Regions from separate parts of the Bradyrhizobium erythrophlei genome, predicted to be linked through region 1. Evidence: predicted binding sites of a transcription regulator. Region 1 holds the regulator's gene; each other region holds the start of a gene.
What was found. Region 1 encodes PhoB, which activates phosphate uptake and scavenging genes when phosphate is short. Its sites were predicted from a motif close to TGTCATNNANCTGTCAT; they were not measured.
Positions count from the first base shown of each region.

Region 2: a site for PhoB is predicted at 6,276-6,292, ahead of BUA38_RS26925 (phospholipase C). Genes of this name have one in related genera too.
Region 3: a site for PhoB is predicted at 2,437-2,453, ahead of BUA38_RS01635 (inorganic phosphate transporter). Genes of this name have one in related genera too.

Region 1 covers NZ_LT670849.1:2,300,129-2,309,967, reverse strand. The annotation lists gene BUA38_RS10855 (lysylphosphatidylglycerol synthase domain-containing protein) at 1-336, shown strand, start outside; gene BUA38_RS10850 (ATP-binding protein) at 373-1,671, shown strand; gene pstS (phosphate ABC transporter substrate-binding protein PstS) at 1,794-2,804, shown strand; gene pstC (phosphate ABC transporter permease subunit PstC) at 3,005-3,994, shown strand; gene pstA (phosphate ABC transporter permease PstA) at 3,996-4,841, shown strand; gene pstB (phosphate ABC transporter ATP-binding protein PstB) at 4,838-5,674, shown strand; gene phoU (phosphate signaling complex protein PhoU) at 5,725-6,441, shown strand; gene phoB (phosphate regulon transcriptional regulator PhoB) at 6,504-7,205, shown strand; gene BUA38_RS10815 (GcrA family cell cycle regulator) at 7,285-7,794, opposite strand; gene BUA38_RS10810 (aspartate aminotransferase family protein) at 8,266-9,474, shown strand; gene argF (ornithine carbamoyltransferase) at 9,471-9,839, shown strand, end outside.
Region 2 covers NZ_LT670849.1:5,648,463-5,658,301, reverse strand. The annotation lists gene BUA38_RS26940 (cytochrome-c peroxidase) at 1-389, opposite strand, end outside; gene BUA38_RS26935 (phospholipase C) at 386-2,053, opposite strand; gene BUA38_RS26930 (phospholipase C) at 2,378-4,117, opposite strand; gene BUA38_RS26925 (phospholipase C) at 4,331-6,169, opposite strand; gene BUA38_RS26915 (M20/M25/M40 family metallo-hydrolase) at 6,792-7,922, shown strand; gene BUA38_RS26910 (DNA-3-methyladenine glycosylase I) at 7,935-8,654, shown strand; gene BUA38_RS26905 (M81 family metallopeptidase) at 8,768-9,839, shown strand, end outside.
Region 3 covers NZ_LT670849.1:359,028-368,866, forward strand. The annotation lists gene BUA38_RS01620 (Y-family DNA polymerase) at 1-679, opposite strand, end outside; gene BUA38_RS01625 (ImuA family protein) at 585-1,394, opposite strand; partial or broken gene BUA38_RS01630 (TIGR03915 family putative DNA repair protein) at 1,565-2,230, shown strand; gene BUA38_RS01635 (inorganic phosphate transporter) at 2,499-4,133, shown strand; gene BUA38_RS01640 (M20 aminoacylase family protein) at 4,246-5,418, opposite strand; gene BUA38_RS01645 (GMC family oxidoreductase) at 5,581-7,200, shown strand; gene hpnO (aminobacteriohopanetriol synthase HpnO) at 7,322-8,713, opposite strand; gene BUA38_RS01655 (DUF2147 domain-containing protein) at 8,869-9,423, shown strand; gene BUA38_RS01660 (MMPL family transporter) at 9,391-9,839, opposite strand, start outside.

The DNA.
Region 1 (9,839 bases):
GAGCCCAATCTCGGCTTCGTGGTGGTGGCCGTGATCTTTGTCTCGGCGACGTTGTTGGGCTTTGCCAGCCATTCGCCCGGAGGGCTCGGCGTTTTCGACGCCGCCATGCTGGTCGGCCTGTGGCAAATGGACCGGGAGGACCTTCTCGCCGGGATGCTTCTGTTCCGGTTGCTCTATTATATTGCGCCGTTCGTCCTATCTGTAATCTTATTGACGTTTCGAGAAGTTATCGTCGGAACCCGGTCGAAACGACTGCGAGAGGCAGCGGCCGCAGTGGCCGTCGAACCACCGCGCGAAGCTGTTTACGTCCGCGAGCGTGGAGATCATGGGGCCTGACGCTGGCTTGAACTTCGGAAAGCGGGCATTGGTCCGATGGCAATAGACGATACGCCTTCGTTCTTTTTTTCGCCGTGGCCGGACCGGCTGAGGCACTCGGCCATCATCCTGCTTGCGGCGGCGCTGGCGCTTTCGGCGGTGGTCGTGCTCGGCGAATTGTCGGCGCTGCGCGCGGTCGCGATTTTCGTCTGCATCGCAGCCGCCGCACTGGTGCCGTGGCGCCTGCATGACGCCACGATGTCACGTGAGGACGTTCGCGGCGTCAATCCGGTCGAGTCCGCAGCAGTCGCCGCGGTCGTTTCCGGCATGCCGGATCCGGCCGTGCTGCTCGACCGCGCCGGCCGCGTCATTCACCTCAATGCCGCCGCGGCCCAGCTTGCACCGGCGCTGCGCAAGAACGAGCTCGCGCAATTCGCGCTCCGGTCGCCGGAGATCATCACGGCGTTGCGCGAAGCCATCGCGACCACTGAGGTGCGGCGCGCCACCTATCTCGATCACGCGCCGGTCGATCGCTGGATGGAGCTCGTCATCATTCCGGTGCCGGTGCCGACGATGTTTGGCGGTACCGACAAGTGCATGTTGATGACGTTTCACGACCAGACGCCGCTGCGCCGGGTCGAGGAGATGCGCGCCGATTTCGTCGCCAATGCCAGCCATGAATTGCGTACGCCGCTGGCGGCACTGTCGGGCTTCATCGATACGCTGCAAGGGCCGGCGCGCGACGATCCCAAGGCGCGCGAGCGCTTCCTCGGTATCATGCATAGCCAGGCGACGCGAATGGCGCGGCTGATCGACGACCTGTTATCGCTGTCGCGGGTCGAACTCTCGGCCCATGTTCGCCCGGATACGCTGGTCGATATCGTGCCCATCATCCGCCAGGTCGTCGACGGACTGGAGCCGCTGGCGGGTGAGCGTCAGGTCGAGGTCAATGTCGATCTGCCGGAGACGCCGGCCTGGATCGCGGGCGACCGCGAAGAGCTGATGCGGCTGTTCGAGAACCTGGTCGAGAATGCCCTGAAGTATGGCGCCGCAGGCGGCAAGGTAAACGTCTCGCTGGTGGCGGCCACCTCCAGCGAGGGTCAGCTGGAACTGCGGGTTCTGGTCCGAGATTTCGGTCCGGGCATTGCGCCTGAGCACCTGCCGCGGCTGACCGAGCGGTTCTACCGGGTCGATGTCGGCGACAGCCGCGCCCAAGGTGGAACCGGGCTCGGACTATCGCTGGTGAAACATATTGTTAACCGCCACCGCGGCCGGCTCTTGATCGAAAGCGTGCTCAAGCAGGGTGCGACTTTTACCGCCTGCTTTCCCCAGGCAAGGCCGCCGTCTTTGAGCTGAAAGCAAGTAATTTCAATAGCTTGCTTGTGTCATCCAACTGTCACCAAACCTTCGTAAAAGCGGCAACGACGGCTCCTAAACGGACCGCGTGAGCGCAATCGCTTACGAGATGGAGACCAGCAATGAATTTCTTCAAAACGATCGTCGCTGCCGGCCTGGTCGCCGCATCGACGTCGGCTTTTGCCGCCGACATCACCGGAGCGGGCGCGACGTTCCCGTTCCCGATCTATTCGAAATGGGCCGACGCCTACAAGAAAGAGACCGGTAACGGGCTGAACTATCAGTCGATCGGCTCTGGCGGCGGCATCAAGCAGATCGAGGCCAAGACCGTGACGTTCGGCGCCACCGACATGCCGCTGAAGGTCGATCAGCTCACCAAGGACGGCCTGGTGCAGTGGCCCATGGTGATGGGCGCGATCGTTCCTGTGGTCAACCTGGAAGGCGTCAAGCCAGGCGAAGTGGTGTTCGACGGCCAGACACTCGCCGACATCTATCTCGGCAAGATCACCAAGTGGGACGACCCGGCGATCAAGAAGCTCAATCCGAATGTGAAGCTGCCGAGCGAGGCGATCACCGTGGTCCGCCGTTCCGACGGCTCGGGCACGACGTTCAACTTCACCGACTATCTCTCCAAGGTGAGCGCGGAGTGGAAGACCAAGGTCGGCTCCGGCACCGCGGTCGAATGGCCGGTCGGCGTTGGCGCCAAGGGTAACGAGGGCGTCTCCGGCAACATCGGCCAGACCAAGAATTCGATCGGCTATGTCGAATATGCCTACGCCAAGCAGAACAAGCTGATCTACACGGCGCTGGTCAACAAGGCCGGCAAGCCGGTGCAGCCGACGGTCGCCGCGTTCCAGGCCGCAGCCTCGAACGCCGATTGGGCCAGCGCCCCCGGTTACTACGTGATCCTCACCGACCAGCCGGGTGAACAGTCGTGGCCGATCACGGCTTCGACCTTCATCCTCATGCACCGTGAGCCGGCCGACAAGGCTGCCTCCGCGGAAGCCGTCAAGTTCTTCAAGTGGGCTTTCGCCAACGGCGGCAAGATGGCCGAGGAGCTCGACTACATTCCGATGCCGGAGCCGGTCGTCAAGCTGATCGAGAAGACCTGGTCGGCCGACATCAAGAGCTGATGCGTCTTGCGTAAACACGTGGCTCGCCCGGAACCATCTCGTGGCCGGGCGGGCTGCGCTCTACCGCCGATCCCGCGAAGCGTTATGCTTGTTCGGGACTGATTTGGTGTCAGGACAAGACCGCACCCGGCAAAGCGGCATCCAGCAAAGCGCGCGCGAGCGGAACTTTGAACCAGACTGAGGGAATTGGCGTGGCAGACATGGCGGTTCAAAGCGGAGCAGTCGAAGTCGCAGGACCTCACGACCGCGCCAGGGCCCTGAACGCTTTCAAGGCCGGAGACGTCACCTTCTACTGGATCACCCGCGCCTGCGCGATTTCGGTCCTGCTCATTCTCGGCGGCATCATTCTTTCGCTGATCGTCGGCGCATGGCCGGCGATGAGGGAATACGGCTTTGCGTTCCTGTGGACGCAGCGCTGGGCGCCGTCGGCCGATCCGCCGGTGCTCGGCGCGGTGGGGCCGATGTACGGCACCTTGATCACATCGTTCATCGCGATGCTGATCGCGATCCCCGTCGGCCTTGGCATCGCGATTTTTCTCACCGAACTTTGCCCGCAATGGCTGCGCCGGCCGATCGGAATTGCGATCGAACTGCTCGCCGGCATTCCCTCGATCATCTACGGCATGTGGGGCTTCTTCGTGCTGGGCCCGTTCCTGGCCTATACGTTCCAGCCGTTCATGATCAGCCTGTTCGACGGCGTTCCGGTGCTTGGCTCGATCTTCGGTGGCCCGCCCTCCTATCTCAGCCTGTTCAATGCCGCGCTCATTCTCGCGATCATGGTGCTGCCGTTCATCACCGCGATTTCGGTCGACGTCTTCAAGACCGTGCCGCCGGTCCTGAAGGAGGCCGCCTACGGCATCGGCTGCACGACCTGGGAAGTGGTCCGCAACGTCGTCATTCCCTACACCCGCGTCGGCGTCATCGGCGGCGTCATGCTGGCGCTCGGCCGTGCGCTCGGCGAGACCATGGCGGTCACCTTCATCATCGGAAATTCGTTCCGGATCTCGTCCTCGATCTTTGCCCCGGGCACCACGATCTCGGCGGCGATCGCCTCCGAATTTGCCGAGAGCGATGGCTTGCATCAGTCGGCGCTGATGCTGCTCGGCCTGCTGCTGTTCGTGTTGACCTTCCTGGTGCTGTCGGGCGCGCGGCTGATGCTGCTGCGCCTGGAAAAAAAGGCGGGGAAGTAGCGTGAACCCGATCTACAAGACCCGCCGTCGCAAGGACATCGTGGTTCGCGCGCTCTGCGTCGGCGCCGCCGTCTTCGGCGTCACCTGGCTCGCGCTGATCCTGTTCACGCTGTTCTTCAACGGCCTCAAGGGCCTCAACCTCGAACTCTTCACCCAGAACACGCCGCCGCCGGGATCGAACGAAGGCGGTCTTTTGAACGCGATCACCGGCTCCATCATCATGACCGTGATCGGCGTCGGCCTCGGCGCGCCGCTTGGCCTGTTCGCCGGAACCTATCTCGCCGAATACGGCCGCAACGACCGTCTCACCTCGGTGATCCGTTTCATCAACGACATCCTGTTGAGCGCGCCATCGATCATCATCGGCCTGTTCATCTATGGCGCGATCGTGGTGCCGATGGGCGGCTTCTCGGCGCTCGCAGGTTCGCTGGCGCTTGCGGTGATCGTGATCCCGGTGGTGCTGCGCACCACCGAGGACATGTTGCTGCTCGTTCCCAACCCACTTCGTGAGGCGGCGTCCGCGCTGGGCCTGCCGCGTTCGTTCGTGATCCGGCGGATCGCCTATCGTGCGGCGCGCTCCGGCCTGATCACGGGCGTGCTGCTGGCAACCGCGCGCGTCGCCGGCGAGACCGCGCCGCTGCTGTTCACCGCGCTCTCCAACCAGTTCTTCAGCCTGAACCTGACCAAGACGATGGCGAACCTGCCGGTGACGATCAACAATTTCGTGCAGAGCCCCTACGCCTACTGGAAGCAGTTGGCCTGGAGCGGGGCCCTCATCATCACGCTGACCGTACTTGCTCTCAACATTGGCGCGCGCATTCTTGGCGCCGAGAGGACCGCAAAATGACCGATCTTTCCGCTTCCGTGAGTGTTCCCGCGACACCGGTGCCGACTGTGGTCGGCCATGCTTCGGGCCATGCCGAGCCGCCGGCCAAGGTGACCGCGCGCGGCCTGAATTTCTACTACGGCGAACACCACGCGCTGAAGAACATCAACATTACGCTCGGCACCAACCGCGTCACCGCGTTCATCGGCCCGTCCGGCTGCGGCAAGTCGACCTTGCTGCGGATTTTCAACCGGATGTACGACCTCTATCCGGGACAGCGCGCCACCGGCCAGTTGATGCTCGACCAGACCAACATTCTCGATCCCAAGCTTGATCTCAATTTGCTGCGGGCGCGGGTCGGCATGGTGTTCCAGAAGCCGACGCCGTTTCCGATGACGATCTACGAGAACATCGCCTTCGGTATCCGCCTGTACGAGAAGATCTCGCGGTCCGAAATGGACGACCGGGTCGAAAGGGCGCTGCGCGGCGGCGCGCTGTGGAACGAGGTGAAGGACAAGCTCAATGCTTCGGGCCTGAGCCTGTCCGGCGGCCAGCAGCAGCGGCTTTGCATCGCCCGCACCGTGGCGGTGCGTCCCGAGGTGATCCTGTTCGACGAGCCGTGCTCGGCGCTCGACCCGATCTCGACCGCGAAAGTCGAGGAACTGATCCAGGAACTCGCCGAAAATTACACGATCGCCATTGTTACCCACAACATGCAGCAGGCGGCCCGCGTCTCCGACAAAACAGCCTTCATGTATTTGGGCGAATTGATCGAGTTCGACGAAACCAACAAGATTTTCACCTCGCCGAACGACCGGCGAACCCAGGACTACATCACCGGCCGGTTCGGCTAGGGAATAAGATCAGGCCCGGCGTGGTTCGGGCATGATCGAAGGAGAGCAGGATGGCCTCTGAACATACCGCCAAGGCGTTCGACAGCGACCTTCAGGAATTGACGCGGCTGGTGGCCGAAATGGGCGGTCTTGCCGAGCGCATGATCGTGGATGCCGTCGATGCGCTGATCCGCCGCGATGTCGCGGTCGGCCGCCGCGTGGTCGAGACCGACGCCGAGATCGACAACTTGCAGCGTCTGATCGAAGAGCGCGCGGTGCTGACAATTGCCCGGCGTCAGCCGATGGCGGTGGATTTGCGCGAGATCGTTGGCGCGATGCGGGTTGCGATCGATCTCGAACGGATCGGCGACCTTGCCAAGAACATGGGCAAGCGGGTCGCGGCGCTGGAAAGCGATTTCCAGCCCTTGAAGCTGATCCGCGGGCTCGAGCACATGACCGACCTTGTGCAATCGCAGGTGAAGTCGGTGCTGGATGCCTACGCGGCGCACGATCTGCCGGCGGCCATGACCGTCTGGAAGAACGACGAGGAAGTCGACGCGATCTGTACTTCGCTGTTTCGCGAGTTGCTCACCTACATGATGGAAGACCCGCGCAACATCAGCTTCTGTATTCATCTGATGTTCTGCGCCAAGAACATTGAACGGATCGGCGACCATGCCACCAACATCGCCGAGACCGTGTTTTACATGATCGAGGGCCAGCAAATTCTCGACAAACGACCGAAAGGTGACATGACGACCTTTGCTACAACCGTGCCCGGAACCTGATCTTTGCTGTCCGGGGCAATCGCACCTAGCTCACATTTCAAAGACGAAAGAAGGCTAAGCACATGAGCGCACGCATTCTGGTGGTGGAAGACGAGGAAGCGTTGACAACGCTGTTGCGCTATAACCTCGACGCCGAAGGATATGACGTCGAAACGGTCGGACGGGGCGACGACGCCGATACCCGCCTGAAGGAGCGGGTTCCCGATCTGATCGTGCTGGACTGGATGCTGCCGGGACTCTCCGGCATCGAATTATGCCGCCGCTTGCGGGCCCGGCCCGAAACCAAACAGCTTCCGATCATCATGCTGACCGCGCGCGGCGAGGAAAGCGAACGGGTGAGGGGACTTGCGACCGGCGCCGACGATTACATCGTCAAGCCGTTCTCGGTTCCGGAATTGCTGGCGCGGGTTCGTGGTCTGTTGCGCCGTGCAAGCCCGGAGCGTCTCGCCACCGTGCTCACCTATGGCGATATCGAATTGGATCGCGAGAAGCGCCGTGTCGCCCGCTCCGGCCGTCCGGTCGATCTCGGGCCGACCGAATACCGGTTGCTCGAATTCTTCCTGGAGCATCCGGGCCGCGTGTTCTCACGCGAGCAACTGCTCGACAGCGTCTGGGGCCGCGACATCTATATCGACGAGCGCACGGTCGACGTGCATATCGGCCGCCTGCGCAAGCTGCTCAATCCGGGCCGCGAGCAGGACCCGATCCGCACCGTGCGCGGCGCGGGCTACGCGCTCGACGATCGCTTCGCGAAGGTCGAATAAGCCTTTCGCGGAGTATGACCCGGTCATAAAAAAGAGCGCGCCCAAGGCGCGCTCTTTTCGCGTTCGATGAAGCTTGCAATTACCGCGTCGTCTTCGGCGCTTGACGACGCCGGTCGCCGGTCGGCTGATAGGCGATGCGCGAATGATGCGCGCAATAGGGCAGGCTGTTCAGCGCTTTGCCGCCGCAGAAGAAGAACTCCGGGCTCGAGGGATCGCCGACCGGCCAGTGACAGGTGGCCTCGTTCAATTCAAGCAGCGACAGCCGCTGGCTCATCGGCACCACATTGTCATAGGCGATCGGATCCGGCTCGAGTTCGACCTCGAAAGCATGCGCGAGCGCCGTGTTGCCGCGCGACACCGGACGCGAGACCCGCATCATATGTTGCGCGGGGCGCGCCTTGCGCGGGCGCGGTGCGGCCGAAGAGGGGCTCTTGGCGCGTCCGGAAAGCCCAAGCCGGTGCACTTTGCCGATTACCGCATTCCGCGTCACATTTCCGAGTTCGGCGGCGATCTGGCTCGCCGAGAGGCCCGCTTCCCAGAGCTTCTTCAGTTGTTCGACGCGATCGTCAGACCATGTCAATACCGTCATCGCACTCTTTCCTTCGCGTCGCGCCGGCCTGTTGCGGGCAGCGCTGCGGTGCCAATCGTCTCAAAAATCCCTTCCGGCAGAATCCCTTAGCCCTCGCCGGGCGCGAAATGAGCGCGCCCGAACGTTACTCAACTACTGACGACTTAGAGGAGCCGAACCTACCGCACGAGATGTCGTATCCGACGTCTGAGACGCTACAATATGGCGTGACTCCGGCGCAAGAGTCGACGCAAGTGCGTCCACATGTTCCACCGTTTTTAACGATTGTGTTGCGCGCCGGAGACCGCAGTTTTACGGGCAATCCGTTGACACAGTTCGCGGCAGGCCTAAAATACCTGCCACGTGCCGCCCCGAAAAGGCGGCACGTTCCGTTTCGACCGCTGGTCGCCACTCTGATCGTCCACGTCTGGCCGTAACTTGCGACCGCGCCAATGCGCGCAAAGAACGGCCACCTCTAACGCAAGTGTAGCCATGAACAAGAGCGCGACGTCGCATCTGCTTCCGGTATTCGCCAGGGTCGATCTCGCCTTCGAGCGCGGCGAGGGCTGTTGGCTATACGCAACCAACGGCGAGCGCTATCTCGATTTCACCTCGGGCGTCGCGGTGAACGCGCTCGGACACGCGCACCCGCACCTGGTCGCCGCGTTGCAGGAGCAGGCGACGAAACTCTGGCACATGTCGAACCTGTTCAGGAGTCCCGATGGCGAGCGTCTCGCCGCGCGGCTCTGCGAGCAGAGCTTTGCGGACTACGTCTTCTTCTGCAATTCCGGCGCGGAGGCGATGGAGGGCGTCATCAAGCTCGTGCGCCACTATCATTTCTCCAAGGGCCATCCCGAACGCTATCGCATCGTCACCTTCGAAGGCGCTTTCCATGGCCGGACGTTGGCGACGCTCGCCGCAACCGGCACGACGAAATATCTCGAGGGCTTCGGCCCGCCGGTCGACGGTTTCGACCAGGTGCCGCATGGCGATCTCGAAGCCGTCAAGAAGGCGATCGGCCCGCACACCGCCGGCATCCTGATCGAACTGGTGCAGGGCGAAGGCGGCGTGCGTTCGGCATCGCCCGCCTTCATCAAGCCGCTGCGCGCGCTATGCGACGAGCACGGAATACTGCTCGCCTTCGATGAAGTTCAGACCGGCATGGGACGCACCGGCGAACTCTTTGCCTATAAGCGTGTCGGCGTCGCGCCCGATGTGATGTCATTGGCCAAGGCGCTTGGCGGCGGCTTTCCGATCGGCGCGGTGCTGGCGTCGGCAGAAGCCGCGTCCGGCATGGCGCCGGGCTCCCACGGCTCGACCTTCGGCGGCAATCCCTTGGCGGTCGCCGCGGCGAATGCCGTGCTCGACGTGATGCTCGCGCCAGGCTTCTTCGACCATGTGCAGAAGATGTCGCTGCTGTTGAAGCAGAAGCTTGCTTCCGTGGTCGATCGCTACCCGTCGATCCTGACGGAGGTGCGCGGCGAAGGTCTCCTGATCGGCGTCAAGGCGGTGGTGCCGTCCGGCGATCTCGTCAACGCATTGCGCGACGCGAAGCTGCTCACCGTCGGCGCCGGCGACAACGTGGTGCGTTTCCTCGCGCCGCTGATTGTCTCGGAGGCCGAGATCGATCACTCCGTGCAGTCCCTGGAGCGCGCCTGCACCGCGCTGGTGGCTGCCCGGGAAAAGGCGGCCGCGCGATGAGCAAGACGCTGCGTCATTTTCTCGATCTCAACGAGCTTCCGCTCGGCGAGTTGCGCGAGGTGCTGGCCGCGAGTTCGGCCATGAAGGCGAAGCTGAAGGCGCAGAAGGCCGGCGGCGCGCCTGCCGACCGTCCGCTCACCGGCAAGACGCTGGCGATGATTTTCGAAAAGCCCTCGACGCGTACGCGGGTGTCGTTCGATGTCGGCATGCGCCAGCTCGGCGGCGAGGCGATCATGCTGACGGGCGCGGAAATGCAGCTCGGCCGCGGCGAGACCATCGCCGACACCGCGCGCGTGTTGTCGCGCTATGTCGACATCATCATGATCCGGATTCTTAATCACGACGCGTTGCTCGAACTCGCCCAA
Region 2 (9,839 bases), 3.3 Mb from region 1:
TTTTCGTTCATCGGATCGTCGGGACCGATGCTGAATTCAGGCTGCTTCTCGAGATAGGTCAGCGACGGCACCGCGCGCATGCCTTGCAGCTTCAGGTCCGGACCACCCAGCATCACGGGAGCGTCGGTCGGCGGACCATAGGCATGGTCCGGGCTGTGACAGGACGCGCAAGCGAGCTTGCCCGACGACGACAGGTTGGTGTCGAAAAAGATGTCGCGGCCCAGACGCGCCATCGCGGAAAGCGGCTGGGCCTGGCGGCGGATGAGGCGAACCGGATTTGGATTTTCGCCGGGCTGCGTTTGTGGCTCGGCAGCGAAGACGGCGCCGGCCAGAAGGCCGACGCCGAGGGACCACACAATGGTGCGATGGTGCATTTTCAATCGGCTCACCTGGTCTTGCTGTCCACCGTGCCGAAAGTCGGGTCGAGGATCAGCTTGCGGGTCGGCTTCTGGGTGAAGTCGAACATGTCCATGATCGAACCGGTGGTGGCGTCGAAAGAGCCACTGCCGAGACGCTCACCTTTCAGCCAGTTGTCCTCGATGAATTGCGGGATCGAGGCCTGCGTGATGAAGGTGTGGCTGACATAGTTCTTCTTGGCGTAGGGCGAGATCACCATGAACGGCTGGCGCATGCCCGGGCCGCAACGTCCCGCCACCGGCAGTCCGAGCAGACCGTTGGGTTCAGGCGTGACGCCGGGGGTGCCGCAGTTGCCGGCGCCGTTCAATGCATCGGCAATCGAGAATGAACCCTGCGTCGTCGGCGCGATGAAGGCGTGGTCGTACCAGCCGTCGGAGTCGTCATAGGCCAGGATCACGGCGGTGGAGTCCCAGTCCGGCTGCTCCTGAAGGAAGTTGATCAGATTGACCAGGCCCGCCTGGGCATCGAGCGGATTGGAGTTGCCGGGGTGATCGTCCTGGAACGATTGCATCTTGACGAGCGAAACCGCCGGGTAGTTGCCGGAGCCCACGGCGGTAAAGAAGTCCTCGAGGTCGTAGGCATGGTTGGCGGGATCGACCTTCTTGGTGCCCGGCACGTTGGTGTAGCCGATCGCCTTGGTCGACGTCGGACGCGCATGCGTGGGATTGGACGTCGATGCGAAGTACTGGAACCAGATGTGATGCGGCACATAATCGCCGTGCGAACCGCCCGTGACGGACGAAATGCTGCTGCGCTTGCAGCCGGTAGAGCCGTTGTCGTTGATGGTTTGCAGGTTGAAGCCACCGACGAACGATCCCCAGGGGATATTGGCGGCGTTGAGGAGATCGCCGATGTTCTTAGCTGTCATCCGGGTCGCGATCAACGTGCTCGAACAGGTGTCGCCGGCCGGATCGATATCGCCTATCAACGTCAGGCCGCTCTGGCCATCAAAGGTCGCGGCTCCGGCCAATGCCAGCAGGTTGCCCAGCGCGGGCTCCGTAGTCGGTACGGGACCACCCGCGCCGGGCAATCCGGCGGGAACGACCGGAGGAAGGACCGGGAACGTCGCGCCGTTGGTTTGCCCTGAGAACATTTCGAGCGCGCCGGGGGTCGACGGACCGAAAGTATCGCTCCAGGAGTTGTCGCTCATGGCGAAATTCTGCGCGTAGTTCCAGAGCGCCGTGACGGTGTTGCCGTCAAAGAAACCCATCACCTGGCCTTTGGTGCCGAAGGCGCCGGCACCGCCCGAGGTTGCCGCACCGGTGCGGAGCGGGAAAAGGTCTAGTTTGCCGCCGTCGAAGGCCTGCTGCTCGGCCGTATAGCCATGGTTCTGGTCAGCGGTGTTGGCCTGCGTGCGATCGAGGCGGAACGGGTTGACGGCGCCGGTGCCGTTGGCCGGGTTCAGGTTGGGATTGTTGTCGAGCAGCGCCGGGCTGGTCAGAAGATTGTTGATATCGCGAGGCGTGTTCTTGGCGGGCTCGAAGAGCGGCTCCCCTTCCGGGTTGATGGCATTCGGATAGGTACCGAAATAGTGATCAAACGAGCGGTTCTCGTTGAAGACGACCACGAGGTGCTTGATCGGGGTCTTGGTCCTGAGGGAATCCGCTGATGTCGCGGAGGTCTTGTTGTTGACCACGTCGTCGATCAGGCTGACCACCGGCGCGAGCTGGCTCGCGAGGCTGTTGCCGGCAACAGAGCCGGTTGACGTGACGGTGGCGGCGGCGGCGATCAGGGCAGCCGTCGATAGCAGGGCGGAGTTGAGCTTCAGCCTTTTCACTTTTTTTCCCTCGTGCCTCTCAAAACGATTTTGAGCCGTGCGGCAGAGACAGATAGGGAACGTCGGTGACAGCTATGTGTAGGTTTGACTGCAAAAGCGCTCGGTCGAACGCAGGACGACGCCGGCCAAAAAGGCCGGCGCCGCCAAACCGCACGATTGTGCGATTGACTGGAAGAGCTTAGCTCAGTTCTTGCTCGTGACCTTGGTGATCACAGTGCCTTCCATCGGATCGAGGATCAACTTTGTGGATTTCTTCTGCGAGAAGTCGAACATGTCGTTGATCGAACCGGTCGTGGCATCGAACGAGCCTTTGCCGAGACGCTTGCCGTTCAGCCAGTTGTCCTCGATGAATTGCGGGATCGAGGCCTGCGTGATCAACACGTGGCTGACATAGTTCTTCTTGGCGTAGGGCGAAATCACCAGGAACGGCTGGCGGGTGCCCGGACCGCAGCGGCCATCCACCGCCTGGCCGTTGACGCCGAGCGGCTTCGGCGTGACGCCCGGGGTACCGCAGTTACCAGAGCCGTCCAGCTGATCGACGTCGATCGGGGTCGTCGAAGTCCTGACGCTCGTCGTAGCCGCAGAGAACGAGCCATGGATCGGCGCGACGAACGCGTGGTCGTACCAGCCGTCGGAGTCGTCATAGGCGATGATGACCGCGGTGGAATCCCAATCTTCCTGCTCTTGAAGGAAGTTGATCAGGTTGACAACACCGGTCTGTTCATCGAGCGGATTGGAGTAACCGCCGTGACCGTCCTGGTAGGCCGGCAGTTTGATGAAGGATACCGCCGGGTAATTGCCGGAGCCGACCGCCTGGGTGAAGTCTTCCAGGTCATACGCATGATTGGCCGGGCCGTCATGTCCGATCTCCTTGAGAGACGCGGGACGGGCATGGGTCGGGTTGGCGGTCGACGCATAGTACTGGAACCAGGCGTGATGCGGGATGTAGTCGGCGGTGTTGCCGCTGAGGCCGGTCGTGGTGCGCCCGCAGCCCGAGGTGCCGTTGTTGTTCATGAGTTGCAGGTTGAAACCGCCCATGAAAGAGCCCCACGGAATTTTGGCCGCGTTGAGCAGATCGCCGATGTTCGGAGCGTTGATGGAGACCTGCGACGTCTTGCTCGAGCAGGTGTCACCAGTGGGATCGGTATCGTTGATCAGCGTCAAGCCGCCCTGGCCGTCTGGAATGGTGCTGGCAGTCAAGCCCGCCGGGACCACAGCGCCGTTGGTATTGCCACCAAACATGTTGAGCGCGCCGGGCGTCGACGGACCATAGTCGTCGGACCAGGAGTTGTCGCTCATCGCGTAGTTCTGGGCGTAGTTCCAGTAGGCGGTGACGGTGTTGCCATCGAAATAGCCCATCACGAGCGCCGCAGTGCCGAAGGCGCCAGCGCCGCCCTTGGTGCCGGTACCCACGTTCAGCGGGAACAGGTCCATCTTGCCGGCGTCATAGGCTTGCTGCTCGGGCGTGTACGCATGGCCCTGGTCGCCGCTGACAGCCTGCGAGCGATCCAGACGGAACGGGTTCGACTGGTTCGGGCTGTTGAGCACGTTCGTGAAGTTCGGGTTGTTGAACAGCAGCGCCTCGGTATCGATGTTATTGATGTCGCGCGGCGTGTTCTTGGCCGGCTCGAAAATCGGCTCACCTTCGACGTTCATGGCATTCGGATAAGTGCCGAAATAATGATCGAATGAAATGTTCTCGTTGAAAATGACCACGAGATGCTTGATCGGGGTCTTGGTCTTCAGCGAATTCGGATCGACTCCCGACGACTTCTTTGAGTTGTTCTCGACCGAATTGATCAGGTCCTGGACCGGCGCGAGCTGGTCGGCAAGTTTGTCACCGGCAACCGAACCGGTGGACGTGAAAGCAGCGGCGACTGCAATCAGCGCAGCCGACGACAGCAGAGCGGATTTCAGTTTCATATATTCTTTCTCCCCATTGCCTCTCAAAACAAATTTTGAGCCGTGCGGGGGAGACCGATAGAAAAGCTCAATGACATGTATGTGTAGGTTTCACGTCAAAACGCCTACGGCCCCGGCCGACTGACATGTCGACCAGGGTCTTTGAAGGTGGCGCCGGCGGTGAGGCCGGCGCCTATGACCGCACGATTGTGCGATTGAGTCTAATAACTTAGCTCAGTTGTTGACCTTCGATTTGCTGTCGACGGTGCCTGAGGTCGGATCGAGGATCAGCTTCACCGATTTTTTCTGTGTGAAGTCGAACATGTCCATGATCGAACCGGTCGTGGCGTCGAACGAGCCACCACCGAGACGCTCACCGTTGAGCCAGTTGTCCTCGATGAACTGGGTCACCGAAGCCTGCGTGATCTGCGTGTGGCTGACGTGGTTCTTCTGGGCGAAAGGCGAGATCACCAGGAAGGGGATACGGAAGCCGGGACCGCAACGTCCGGCGACCTGCTGGCCGCTGAGGCCGGTCGGCTCAGCGGTGCCGGGGACGCCGCAGTTGCCGGTGCCGTTCGCCGCATCGGCCGCCGAGAACGACGCACTCTTGATGGCCGGAGCAACGTGGTCGTACTGACCGTCCGAGTCATCGTAGGTGAAAATGACAGCGGTCGATTCCCAGTCCGGCTGCTCTTGCAGGAAATTGATCAGATTGACCAATCCCGCCTGTTCATCGAGCGCATTGGAGTTGCCAGGGTGACCGTCCTGGAACGCCGACTGCTTGATGAAGGATACGGCCGGGAAATTGCCCGAGCCGACGGCCGCAAAGAAGTCTTCGAGGTCGTAGGCGTGGTTGGCCGGGTCGACCTTGTTGGTACCCGGGACCACGGTGTGGCCGATCGCCTTGGGCGAGGTCGGACGGAGGTGGTTCGGGTTGGCCGTCGACTGGAAGTACTGGAACCAGATGTGGTGCTGAACGTAGTCAGAAACCGTCCTGCCAGTAACGGAGCTGATGTTGCTGCGACCGCCGGTCTGGCCGGGATTACCGAACTTGCAGCCTGTGCTGCCGTTTGCGTTGATGGTTTGCAGGTTGAAACCACCGACGAACGAACCCCACGGAATGTTAGCGGCGTTGAGCAGATCGCCAACGTTCTTGCTGGTCATCCCCACGGTCAGGTTGGTGGCGGGTCCAGAGCAGACGTCGAAGGTCGGATCGATGTCCTGGATCAACGTCAGGCTGCCATCGGGGCTCGGGACCGCATCGCCTTCAGCCAAAATGGCGGTGGTGAAAGCCGCCGACCCCACGGGAGGAACGGCCGTGCCATCAAAGAATTTCGCACCGGCCGGGGCCGTGAAAACCGCGCCATTGGTCTGGCCGGCCCACATGTTGAGCAAACCGGGGGTCGACGGACCGTAGGTGTCGGTATAGGCGTTGTCGCTCATCGCGAAGTTCTGGGCGTAGTTCCAGAGAGCCGTGACGGTGTTGCCGTCGAAATAGCCCATCACCTGGCCGGTGGTGCCGAACGCGCCAGCGCCGCCAGCGGACCCCTTGCCCACGTCGAGCGGGAAGAGATCGTTCTTGCCGCCGTCAAACGCCAGTTGCTCTTTGGTGTAGTTGTGGCTCTGGTCGGCCGAGTCCGCCTGTGTGCGATCAAGCCGGAACGGATTGACAGCGCCCGCGCCGTTGGTGGCGTTCAGGTTCGGATTGCTGTCGAGCAGCGCCGGGCTCGACAGCAGGTTGTTAGTGTCGCGCGGCGTATTCCTGGCGGGCTCGAAAACGGGCTCACCTTCCGGGTTGATCGCGTTCGGATACGTGCCGAAATAATGATCGAATGAACGGTTTTCGTCGAAGACGATGACCAGATGCTTGATCGGCGTCTTGGTCTTCAGTGAGTTCGGATTGGTGCCCCCCGCCTTCTTGGCGTTGGAGGTGACGTCGTTGACCAGGTTTTCAACAGCAGAGAGTTCGTTCGCGAGATTGCCGGCGATCGAACCTGACGTCGCAAAGGTAGCGGCGACGGCAATTGCCGCGGCGGAAGACAACAGAGCGGACTTTAGCTTCAGATTTTTCATCTTTTCCCCAGAGCTTCAGAAGGAGTAGTGGAAGCGCGGGGACAGATAGGCAGCATCAATGACGGGCATATGTAAGATTCACGTCAAACCTTTCCGGTTCGCGTGTTCTCACATACCCGTCGCGTGCCGAACAAAAGCTTCGGCGCAACACATTCCTCATCGCGTTGTCTGCTAAACCGCGAGAGGGAAAGTTATTTTTGCTGTGAAAGCGTTTGCAGTCACCCTCAAGCAGCAATCAGTTCATACGGATTCAAACTCCGAAAATTTTTTTGTTGGCATCGACGCGATGTTTGCACCGCTTTCCATGTTGGCAACCTATGTTGTCAACACTGTCGACGAACATAAAACATGCGTCTGCGAAGAATGCGTGACAGTCGCGCGCACGGTGCGAATTTTCGTTTGAGGCTTCGACCGTAAGTTCGGCTTGCTTCGATCTGGGGCCGCACATCATCGCTGCGGCAGTGATCTCTTCGTCCTGCGTCCGCCAAAAGCCGGGTGGCGCGGGCCCTGTGGCAGCTTGACTTTACAAAGCCGTCATCGAACCTTCGCGCAGACGGCCCCGCCACAAAGCCGGGCCACGCCTTTATCTGTCGAACCATCCCTTTGAAGACGGGAGCCTTCGATGAATCCCACCAACCTTCCCTTCGATTCGGAAGCGATGCTTGCCGGCCTGCGGACCTGGGTCGAATGCGAAAGCCCGACCTGGGACGCGGCCGCCGTCGAGCGCATGCTCGATCTCGCGGCGCGCGAAATGGCGATCATGGGCGCGTCGATAGAGCGGGGCGCCGGACGGCAGGGATTTGGCGGCTGCGTGCGGGCGAAATTCCCGCATCCGAAGCAAGGTGAGCCCGGCATCCTGATCGCCGGCCATCTCGACACGGTCCATCCGATCGGCACGATCGACCAGCTGAAATGGCGGCGCGAGGGCAATAAATGCTACGGGCCGGGCATCTTCGACATGAAGGGCGGCAATTACCTGACGCTGGAAGCAATAAGGCAACTGGCGCGCGCAGGCATCGCGACACAGCTCCCAGTCACGGTGCTGTTCACGCCGGACGAGGAAGTCGGCACCCCCTCGACGCGCGAACTCATCGAGGCCGAAGCGAAGCGTAATAAATATGTGCTGGTGCCCGAGCCCGGCCGGCCGAACAATGGCGTCGTCACCGGGCGTTATGCCATTGCGCGGTTCAACCTGGAAGCCACGGGACGCCCGAGCCACGCCGGCGCAACACTCGCCTCCGGCCGTTCGGCCATTCGCGAAATGGCGCGGCAGATCCTGATCATCGACGGCATGACGAGCGAGGATTGCACTTTTTCCGTCGGTATCGTGCGCGGCGGCCAGTGGGTCAATTGCGTCGCCACCACCTGTACCGGCGAAGCGCTGAGCATGGCCAAGCGCCAGGCCGATCTCGACCGTGGCGTCGAGCGCATGCTGGCGCTCTCCGGCACCTCCAACGACGTGACGTTCAAGGTGACACGCGGTGTGACCCGCCCGGTATGGGAGGCGGATGCCGGCACGCTTGCGCTTTACGAAAAGGCGCGCGGCGTTGCGGCTTCGATGGGGCTCGAGCTTCCGCACGTCAGCGCCGGCGGCGGCTCCGACGGCAATTTCACCGGCGCGATGGGAATTCCGACGCTCGACGGATTGGGCGTCCGCGGCGCCGATGCGCACACGCTCAACGAGCACATTGAAGTCGACAGCCTCGCCGAACGCGGCCGCCTGATGGCGGGCCTTTTGGCCACCTTGACATAAGGAGCCAGTCCGATGGCGAAGGCGGCGACCAAGACTGGCCTCATCCCGTTCAAAGCCATTCGCGCGCAGGCGGAAAAGCGCAAGGGCGGCGCGGCGGCGCTTGAAAAACTGTTGCCGGCAAAGCCCAACATGAAGGCGTTGGCCAAAATGGCCGATGACCGGCTTCTGGCGGAGATGACCCAGCGGGTGTTTTCGGCGGGCTTTGCCTGGAGTGTGATCGATAATAAATGGCCGGACTTCGAGAAGGCGTTCCTTGGCTTCAAGCCCGCCAAGCTGGTGTTTCAGCCGGACGATTTCTGGGACGCGCTGTTGTCCGATGCACGTATCGTCCGTAACGGCGCCAAGATCACATCGGTGCGCGAGAACGCCGCCTTTGTGCAGGAGATTGCCAAAGACCACGGCGGCTTCGGCCAGTTCCTCGCGAACTGGCCCTCCTCCGACCAGGTCGGCCTGCTCGATCTGCTGGCCAAACGCGGCAGCCGCCTCGGCGGCAACACAGGCCAGATGTTCTTGCGCTTTGTCGGCTGGGACGGCTTTGTAACCTCCCAGGACGTGGTGGCCTGCCTGCGCGACGCCGGACTCGATATCGCCCAGGAAGTAAAGTCCAAGGGCGATCTCGCCAGGGTGCAGGTGCAGTTCAATGCCTGGGCGGCAGAAACCGGCCTGCCTTATGTACACCTGTCGCGGATTTGCGCCATGTCGATCGGCGAGAACCGGACCGAACAATATTAGAGAGTGGTGATGGGCTGGCCTGGCACGCCTGCATGATAGGCGTGCTCCCTTCGCCTTGCGGCTGTCGACGGCTTGGGTCTAACGTCACGATCGACCCTGGCCGAGACCATTATATGCCTCGTATCGCCGTCGGCGGCTTTCTGCACGAGACCAACACCTTCGCGCCGACGAAGGCGGCCTACGCTGACTTCGTCCATGGCGGAGGCTGGCCCGCGATGACAACGGGGGCCGACGTCCTCAAGGTCATGCGCAACATCAATGTGGGCCTGGCCGGCTTTATCGGCGATGCGCAAAATCACGGTTGGGAATTGGTGCCGACGATCTTCGCCGCTGCGAGCCCCTGCGCCCATGTGACGAAAGACGCCTATGAGCGGATCGCCAGGGTCATCGTCGATGGCATCGCCAGCGCCGGCCCGTTCGACGCGGTGTATCTCGACCTGCACGGCGCGATGGTGAGCGAACATTTCGACGACGGCGAAGGCGAAATCCTGCGCCGTGTCCGCGAAGTGATCGGCGACCAGCTGCCGCTGGTCGTGAGCCTCGATCTGCACGCCAATGTCACGCCCCAGATGGTGCACCATGCCGACGCGCTGATCGCCTATCGCACGTACCCGCATGTCGACATGGCCGATACCGGCCGCGCCGCCGCGCGCCATCTCGCGTTGCTGTTGCGCGAGAAGGCGCGCTTCGAAAAGGCATTCCGGCAATTGCCGTTTCTGATTCCGATCAGCTGGCAATGCACCACGGACTTTCCGACCAAAGGGATCTACGAAAAGCTCGCCGCGATGGAGAGCGCTACTGTTCCGACACTGTCCTTCTGCCCAGGGTTTCCCGCCGCCGATTTCGCCGGTTGCGGACCGAGCGTGTTCGCTTACGGCAAGACAAAGACGGACGCGCAAGCCGCGGTCGATCGGTTGGCGGCCATCATCGAAAGCCACGAGCGCGATTTCGACGGCCGTATCTATACGCCTGACGAAGGCGTGGAGCTCGCGATGCAACTTTCGAAGACGGCGCGAAAGCCCGTCATCATCGCCGACACCCAGGACAATCCCGGCGCCGGCGGCGATTCCGACACAACCGGCATGTTGCGGGCGCTGGTCCGCAACAAGGCCACGCGCGCGGCAATCGGCGCAATCTATGACCCCGCCTCCGCCAAGGCCGCGCATCAGGCGGGCGTCGGTGCTC
Region 3 (9,839 bases), 1.9 Mb from region 1:
ATCTCGCGGTGATTTCGTGCCGCCCCCGGTCGGCCACCTCGCCGATGGTTTTCAGGCCGGCGCGGCGCAAACCCGTCACCACGGCCATATCCGCCCCCAATGCCGATATCGGCAGCAACCGGACAGCTTCGGCCTCTTCGCCGTCGCGGACGATCCGGCCATGGACATGACGGGTCAGCGTCCGCGCGCAGACGGCCGTGCCCGCGATAGCGCCGCTGACCCTAAATCCCTGCGCGGTCAGGACACTGCACACGAGGTTCATCATCGCCGCCTCGCCGCCAAACAGATGCGCGCAGCCGCTGATGTCGAGAAAAAGACCGTGAGGCAGATCGAGCGCCACCAGCGGAGTGAAACGGTCACACCATTCGGCGATGGCGTTCAGCGCGTCGGCGTCCGCAACCTCATCGGCATCATGGACCTGCACGTCAGGACAGATGGCGCGGGCGTTCGCAAGCGGCAGGTCGACCGCGAGGCCCACATGCGTCGCCGCGTCGTTGAGCGCGGAAATCCGCAACATGTTGTTTTGCCTGGCAACGACAATGCTGAGCTCATCCAACTGTTCGAGCCGATTTGAAGCGTCGTCTTCACGCGACCCGATAACCGCTTCGCGCAAAAGCGTTTTTGCGCGCAGGCGCCTGATGCGGTCGGTGGGCAGGCGCGGCAGCCACAGGCTGAGAATACGTCGCCGGTTCTCCGAAAAGGCACTCATCGCTTTTCCATTCCATGATCCAGTGGCCGGTGGGGCCATGACGGTTGCGGACAAGCTGCGTCTCAAACAGAGGCGAGCCCCATGCACTCGATGGGGTCGAGCCCGGCGGCGAATGCGCCGCTCGCACGATCCATCGGGTCTCGGCGGTCGAGGCCCTCGGCTCTGCCGCCATCCGCAACATCAGGGCGGTTGCGCCTGAAGTCTGGGCGGCCAGTGTCAGCTTGCGGCTGGCGACGAGGTCGAGTTGCCGCGCCTCGCCCCAGACCTCCAGCACGACGGCGCCCACCGCATCGCAAGCCAACGCGTCTGCTGTCGCACGCAGCGCATGGTCGACGTCGGCCGCGTGGACGCTGACGAAAAGGCGCGGATCGAGGCCGAGTTCGGAAAGCCCGCTCATCGAGACGGCGCCAGTTTCCACTTCCGTGAAATCCTGCCGGATCCAGACCACGGGCCGCCGGCTAGCCACCCGCCCTGCCAATCCTGCGACAAAGCCGGTCGCCGCCGCGCTCTGCCGGCCTGCTTCCGCAAACACCTCGTGCATGGCGCCCACAGCGAGGCCGCCTTGCAGGTGGGCGTCGGCATCAGTGTGCCCGAGCGGGACCTTGCGCGACGAATACGCCGCGCCATGCGCCTCGATGCGCTCGATGCTGCCGCGCAAGGCGGCAACCTTTCCTGCTGCGCTCATCATGATGCGCCGCGCCCTTTTCGAAATCTGATGTCGCCGTTCTGATTTTGAGAGAACCAGAAGCTGGCTCATTTGTTCATGATATGTTCTAATTTAAAGCTAACGGCGACGAAAGAGTCAATCGAATTGGCCGCTCTGAGATTCGTAAATGGAATCAAGGGGATTTAGACATGGACGGGCAACCCAAGCTGGAAATCCGCATCCACGAAACCGATTTCGACGGCTGGCGCCAAGCCGCTCGCGCGCTGGTGCTGGATGGCGTCACACCAGAGGACGTGATGTGGAGCATCAAGGGTGAAGAAGAATTGTTCGCACCCGGCGAGAGGCAGCCGCAACCGCGCTCATCGACCGAAACATTCAGCGTTTCCGCCAGGTTTGTAGAGCTCGCCAAAATCGCGATCCTGCACCGTGATCCCCGGCGGTTCGCGATGCTTTACCGCCTGTTGTGGCGATTGCGCTGCAATCACGACCTTCTCGAGGTCGCGACCGATCCCGACGTTACCAGCGTCACGGCGATGGCAAAGGCAGTGCGGCGCGCCGAGCACAAGATGCACGCCTTTGTCCGCTTCCGCGAAATCGGGCGGGAACGCGACGCGCAATACGTCGCCTGGTTCGAGCCGGAGCACCATGTCGTTGAGCTGGCAGCGCCGTTCTTCGCGCGCCGTTTTGCCGATATGCCCTGGTCGATCCTGACGCCCGAACGCTGCGCACATTGGGACGGCTTTGCGATCTCGTTCACGTCGGGCGTCAGCAAGGCGATGGCGCCAACCTCGGATCGACTGGAAGAGACATGGCGGCGCTACTACGCCACGGTCTTAAATCCCGCCCGGCTCAGGTGAAGGCGATGCGGCATGATCGACTTTTTGAGCCGTTCTGCTAGGTTCCCTCACGCGAGCGTAGACCCGCTCGTTTTTGCCATTTATTCCCGCACAAATTTGCGTGCGATCGGCAGGCTGCTCACAAGGCCGTTCAAAAGATTTTCTGTCAGCAATTCAATAAGATCTGGGAAGTTCTTCGTTACCGGCGGGGATAACTCCGCCTATGTCATCTAACCTTCAAAACCATCCGTCAATGATGAAGGCTCACCGTATCAGGGGCGTCGATATGTCTGATTTTGCACTTGACCAAAAAATTAGCGGGACGGACGGCGGACCGATCCAGCCTGCCTCCCGACCCAATCTCGACAAGGGCTTCAACCCCCTGACGATGATCATCTTTTTCGGCATTCTCGCGGCAGGCCTGCTGTTCGTGGCTTACAGTATTTACGCCGACGTCGATGCCACCGGCGCCAAGATCACGACCTACCTGCCCTACATCCTGCTGATGGTAGCGCTGCTGATTGCGCTGGGCTTCGAATTCGTCAACGGCTTCCATGACACCGCCAATGCGGTGGCGACCGTGATCTACACCCATTCGCTTCCGGCCGAATTCGCCGTGATGTGGTCGGGCTTCTTCAACTTCCTCGGCGTTCTGACCTCCTCCGGCGCGGTGGCCTTCGGCATCGTTTCGCTGCTGCCGGTCGAGCTGATCCTTCAGGTCGGAAGCAGCGCCGGCTTTGCGATGGTGTTCGCCCTGCTGATTGCTGCGATCATCTGGAACCTCGGCACCTGGTGGTTCGGCCTGCCGGCTTCCAGCTCCCACACCCTGATCGGGTCGATCATCGGCGTCGGCATCGTCAATGCGCTGATGCGCGGCCGCGACGGCACCTCGGGCGTTGACTGGAGCAAGGCCACCGAAATCGGCTACGCGCTCTTGTTGTCGCCGCTGGTCGGCTTCATCTGCGCAGCCTTGCTTCTGCTGCTCCTGAAAGTGCTCGTCCGCAATCCGGCGCTCTACGCCGCGCCGGAGGGCAACAAAGCCCCGCCCGTCTGGATCCGCGGCCTTTTGATCCTGACCTGCACCGGCGTCAGCTTCGCGCACGGTTCGAACGACGGCCAGAAGGGCATGGGCCTGATCATGCTGATCCTGATCGGCACCGTGCCCACCGCCTATGCCCTCAACCGCGCCTTGCCGGACTCGCAGATCGCCGTGTTCCAGCAAACCTCCGACGCCGCTTCCAAGGTGGTTGCGGCCAAGGGCGCCGGCCACAGCATCATCGGCGATCCGCGCCCGGCCGTAACGCAATACGTGTCGCAGCATCGCATCAGCGAAGGCACCTATCCGTCGCTCGCTGCCCTGGTGAAGGACGTCGGCGATCAGGTCCAGAAATACGGTTCGCTGAACAAGGTTCCGTCCGAGGTCGTCGGCAACACCCGTAACGACATGTACCTGACCTCGGAGGCGATCCGCTTCCTGATGAAGGACAAGGAAAGCGACCTCAGCAAGGACGAGATCGCGACCTTGAACAAGTACAAGGGCTCGCTGGACGCCGCCACCAAGTTCATCCCGAACTGGGTGAAGATCGCGGTCGCGCTGGCGCTCGGCCTCGGCACCATGATCGGCTGGAAGCGCATCGTCGTCACGGTCGGCGAGAAAATCGGCAAGACCCACCTCACCTACGCGCAAGGCGCGGCCGCCGAACTGGTTGCTGCTGCTACGATCGCCGCAGCCGACAACTTCGGCCTCCCGGTGTCCACCACCCATGTGCTGTCGTCCGGCGTCGCCGGCGCCATGGCCGCGAACGGATCGGGGCTTCAGGTTGCGACTATCCGCAACATGGCGATGGCCTGGGTGCTGACGCTGCCCATAGCGATCATGCTTTCGGGCAGTCTGTACTTTATCTTCGCCCACCTGTTCTAGATTCAGGCGGATCGAACACATCAGAAAGGGGCCCGCGTGACGCGGGCCTCTTTTATTTTGGCTGATTGAGTAGTCCGGCTATTTGACCGTGTTTGTTCAGCAGCGCCAACCCTCACGCCGCGAGCGTGTTCTCGACCAGCTTGATCCAGTAGGACGTGCCATAGACGATCGCGTCGTCGTCGAAATTATAGGCCGGATGATGCAAGCCGGCGCTGTCGCCATTGCCGCAGAAGATGAACGCGCCCGGCCGCTTCTCGAGCATGTAGGCGAAATCCTCGCCTCCCATCAGCGGCGGCATCTCGGTAACATTGCCGTTGCCGGCGACTTCTTCCGCCACCTTGATCGCGAAATCGGTTTCCGCCGCATGGTTGACGACGACCGGGTAGCCGCGAAGGTATTCGAGGTCGATCTTGGCGCCGGTCATGCGTGCCACGCCCTCGACCACCTCGCGTACCCGTTTTTCAACCAGCGTCCGCACTTCCGCGGTCAAGGTCCTGACGGTGCCCCGGATTTCGGCGGTTTGCGGAATCACGTTGCGGGCGTTGCCAGCGTGAAATTCGCACATCGAGACGACCGCGGACTCAAGCGGATCGACGCTCCTCGAAACGATCGACTGCAACGCGGTCACCAGTTGCGCGCCGACCATGACGGAATCGATGGAGAGATGCGGACGCGCGGCGTGCCCGCCGCGGCCCTCGATATGAATGTTGACGGCGTCGGTCGAGGCCATGATCGGGCCCGGCCGGATCGCAAAGGAGCCGACCGGAATCCCCGGACCATTGTGCATGCCGTAGACCTGATCGATTGGGAAGCGATCGAATAGCCCGTCCTTGATCATGGCCGCGGCGCCGAAACCGCCCTCTTCCGCCGGCTGGAAGATCACGACCGCATCGCCGGCGAAATTCCGGGTTTCGGCCAGGTAGCGTGCCGCGCCGAGCAGCATCGCGGTATGCCCGTCGTGACCGCAGGCGTGCATCTTGCCCGAGGTTTTCGAGGCATAGGGCAGTCCGGTCGCCTCCTCGATCGGAAGCGCGTCCATATCGGCACGAAGTCCGATCGTCTTGACGCCGCTGCCTTTGGCCGCCTTGCGTCCCTTGATGACGCCGACGACGCCAGTCCCGCCGAGACCCGTCACCACCTCGTCACAGCCGAACTCTCGAAGCCGCTCCGCCACGAAAGCCGACGTACGCTTCTCCTCGTATCCGAGTTCAGGATGTTCATGGATGTCGCGGCGCCAAGCCTGAATGTCAGGTTGCAGGTCGGCGGCACGGTTGACGATGGGCATGGGTAAACTCGGTTTTGAATGCTTGATCAACGTCTTATCTAGCACACCGGTTGTGGTGGACCCAATAGCTCTGGATCATTGACAAAGCGGCCGGGTCGAGACTTTCTCCGGCCCATTAACGTCTGACTAACGGGATAGCGGACGAAGGGCGGAAACGAGAAAATGACGACACGTATCGAGGGAGATTTCGACTACATCATCGTCGGCGCCGGCACTGCCGGATGCATCGTCGCCAACCGCCTGTCGGCCAACCCGAAAAACCGGGTTCTGATCCTGGAAGCCGGCGGCAGCGACAACTGGATCTGGTTTCACATCCCGGTCGGATACCTCTTTGCGATCGGCAATCCGCGCTCCGACTGGATGTTTCGCACCGAGGCTGAGGCCGGTCTCAACGGACGTTCGCTGGCCTATCCACGGGGCAAGGTGATCGGCGGCTCCTCGGCGATCAACGCCATGATCTCGATGCGCGGACAGGCCGCCGATTATGATCACTGGCGGCAGCTCGGCCTCACCGGCTGGGGCTACGACGACGTCCTGCCGGCCTTCCGCCGGCTGGAGGATCACTTTCTCGGCGAGAGCGAACATCATGGCGTCGGCGGCGGCTGGCGTATCGAGGCGCCGCGGCTGTCATGGGCCGTTCTTGATGCCGTCGGCGACGCCGCCGAGCAGATGGGCATTCGCAAGATTGCGGATTTCAACACCGGCGACAACGAAGGCGTCGGCTATTTCCACGTCAACCAGAAGCGCGGCCGCCGCTGGTCCTCGGCGAGAGGATTCCTCAAACCCGCGCTGACGCGCACCAACCTGCGCCTCGAGAAGAACGTCCTGGTCGACCGCCTCATCGTCGAGAATGGCCGTGCCGTGGGCGTCGCGTTCACGAGGGACGGACAGGTTTTCGAGGCCCGCAGCAAGGGCGAAGTGATCCTGTGCGCTGGCTCGATCGGATCGACGCAGGTGTTGCACCGCTCCGGCATCGGTCCGGCGGAATGGCTCAACCCCCTCGGCATCGCCAGCGTGATCGACCGGCCGGGTGTGGGGCGCAATTTGCAGGACCATCTGCAGCAGCGCGCGATCTACAAGGTCTCCGGCGTGCGCACCCTCAACGAGACCTATTACTCTTACGTGCGGCGCGGCCTGATGGGCCTCGACTACGCCTTTCGCCGACGCGGCCCATTGACGATGGCGCCCTCTCAGCTTGGTATTTTCACCCGCTCCGACCCTCATCGCGAGCGCGCCAACATCCAGTTTCACGTCCAGCCGCTATCGCTCGACAAGTTCGGCGATCCCTTGCACCGCTTTCCGGCGATCACGGTCAGTGCCTGCAATTTGCAGCCGACTTCGCGCGGCACCGTGCGGATCAAGTCGCAGGCTCCCGGAGAGGCGCCTTCGATTGCGCCGAACTATCTGTCGACCGATGAAGACCGTCAGGTCGCCGCCGACGCCATCCGCGCCACGCGGCGGCTGATGAAGCAGCCGGCGCTTGCACGCTTTTCTCCGGAAGAATTCCTGCCCGGTCCGTCGGTCGGCGATGACGGCGCTTCTCTGGCGAAAGCCGCCGGCGATATCGGCACCACCATCTTTCACCCCGTGGGCACGGCCAAGATGGGAACGCAAAGCGATCCGCTCGCCGTCGTCGACGAACGGCTGCGGTTTCGCGGGCTGGCCGGCTTGAGGGTTGCGGATGCGTCGGTCATGCCGACGATCACCTCGGGCAATACCAACACGCCAACGGCGATGATTGCCGAGAAAGGTGCTGCGATGATTCTTGAGGATTCGCGCTGATCTCACGCGCAATCCGCGTGAGATCCGGAGCGCTTTCGAGCGAAGTGGAAACCGGTTCGCGTGAAGAAAACGCGTCAAAACAGAAGAATAGTGCCCAGTTCTGCTTCGACAGGCTCTCGCATCAGGCCGATTTGCGAACGGCGTTGTCGACCAGGGTCTTGCCGAGCGACCAGATCGCGCCAGGGACCTTGTGGCTCGCTGCAATCGTGGAATCGAAAGCGCGTACGATCCAGTTGCAATCTTCCTCGGTGATGGTCAGCGGCGGCAACAGCTTGATGGTGTGGCTGCCGTGGCCCGACACCTGGGTCAGGATCTTGTGGTCCTTGAACAAGGGAACGGTGATGAGCTGACAGAACAGCCCCTTGTTGGCGGTCTCCAGCACGTTCCACGACGCCTTCAGCCGCAGTGACTTCGGCGAGCCGAACTCAAGACCGATCATCAGGCCCTTGCCGCGGACTTCCTTGAGAAGTTCGTAGCCCGGGACCATCCGGTTGAGCGCAAGCCGAAGCTCGGCGCCACGCTTGGCAGCCGCCTCGACCAGCTTCTCCGCTTTCATGACCTCGAGCGTGGCAATGCCGGCCGCCATCGCCAGGTCGTTCTTTGCAAACGTCGAGCCGTGGACGACCGCGCGGTCCATTTGATTGAAGATCTTGTCGAAGACGCTCTTGCGGGTGAGCACCGCGCCGACCGGCACGTGACCGCCCGAGAGAGCCTTTGACAACAGAACCATGTCGGGCTCGACGTTCCAGTGCTCGACGGCGAGGAAGCGTCCGGTGCGGCCCATGCCGGTCTGGATTTCGTCCGCAATCAGCAGGGTGCCGTACTTCTTGCACAGCGCAGCCGCGCCGGGCAGGAATTCGTCGGTGGGCATGTTGACGCCCTTGCCCTGGATCGGCTCGAAGATGAAAGCGGCGACTTCACGCGACGACAGCGCCTGCTCGAGCGTCGCAAGATCGTTGAACGGAATCGTGGTACAGCCGGGAAGCAGCGGCTGGAAGCCGCCACGGAAGTTGGAATCGTCGGTCAGGGAGAGTGCGCCATAGGTCAAGCCGTGATATGCGTGGGCGCAATAAACGATGCCGGGCCTGCCGGTGGCGCCGCGGGCAAACTTGATGGCAGCCTCGACACACTCGGCGCCCGAATTGGCGAAAAACACCTTGTCCAGATATGGGACATATTTCAGCAACCGCTCGGCCAGCACGCCGGCAAGGGTCGAAACGTCGAGCTGCACGAGATTGGGAAGGTCGGCATCGAGCACGCTCTTGAGCGCCTGTCGCAGAGCCGGATGATTCCGGCCAATCGCAAAAACGCCAAAACCGCTGAGTAGGTCGAGGTAACGTACCCCGTCACGATCGAAGAGATACTGACCTTGGCCCTTCTGAAAACCGACATCATAGCCGATCGTTTTAAGGACCCGAACGAGCTGTTCGTTCAGATGGCGCGCATGCATGGAGCTGCGCTGGCCCTGCCGGTCCACAAACATCTCAGAAATATCTAGATTAGGATCTGTCATCAGCTACATACTTCTATAAGCGCTAGTTCCGTCAACTGAAAACGCTGAATGCGGCGTTTTGCCATCCTCGGAGTATCCATTTGAACACAGGTTACCCCATGTTGCACCGCCCGCGAGACGTCGTGCGCACTTTTATAGTTTTTGGTGTATTCGCCATGAGTGTTACCCCTGCGCTGGCGGCGGATCCCAGCGGCGACTGGAAGGTGGCCGATGGCGTCGCCAATATCCGCGTCGCCGAGTGTAGTGGCAACATGTGGGGCGTCGTCGCCTGGGAGCAAGAACCCGGCGGCCTTGACGACCACAATCCGGATGTCTCGAAAAGGAGCAGACCCACCCTCGGCATGCCGATCCTCATTAACATGAAGAAGAAGGCCGGCGTCGATCAGTGGGAAGGCGAGGTCTACAACGCCAAGGACGGCAAGACGTATAGCTCGACGATCAAACCGATCGGCTCCGACAAGCTGGAAATTCAGGGCTGCGTGCTCGGCTTCCTGTGCGGTGGGGAAACTTGGACTCGCGTGGCCGGCCCCATCCCGCCGAGTCCTGCGGCCAGTGTAGCAAAGGGCGCGAAGGCTCCGGTAGCCCCGAAAACTACGGGCGCGATGACTGCGACGACAAAAATGCCAGCGGGTCAGAAGCAGACAGCCACGACCACCGCCGACGTGGGCGATATCTGCCTACTCGCCGATATCGCGCGGCTTGCCCATTAGCGCAGGCTGAAACAGCAGCACCGCGGCAAGCGTGGTGACAAGCGACAGCGCCAGAAGCTTGCCCATGCTCGCCGTGCCGGGATGGCTCGACAGCCACAGACTGCCGAACGCCGTCGCCGTCGTCAGCGCGCTGAAAAATATCGCGCGTGTCAGACTCGATTGCAGCAGATTCGTTCTGCCTGAGCGCCACGCGGTGACATAATAAATCTTGAAGGCAACGCCAACGCCGAGCAGCAAGGGCAGCGCGACGATGTTGGCGAAGTTGAGCGGCAGGTCGATCAGCACGCAGATCTCGAGCGTCACCGCGCCCGCGACCAACAGCGGCACCAGCGTCATCAGCACGTCAGAGATGCGCCGGAGCGTCAGCCAGAGCAGCAGGCTGATCACGACCAGCGCCCAGAAGCCGGCGTGAATAA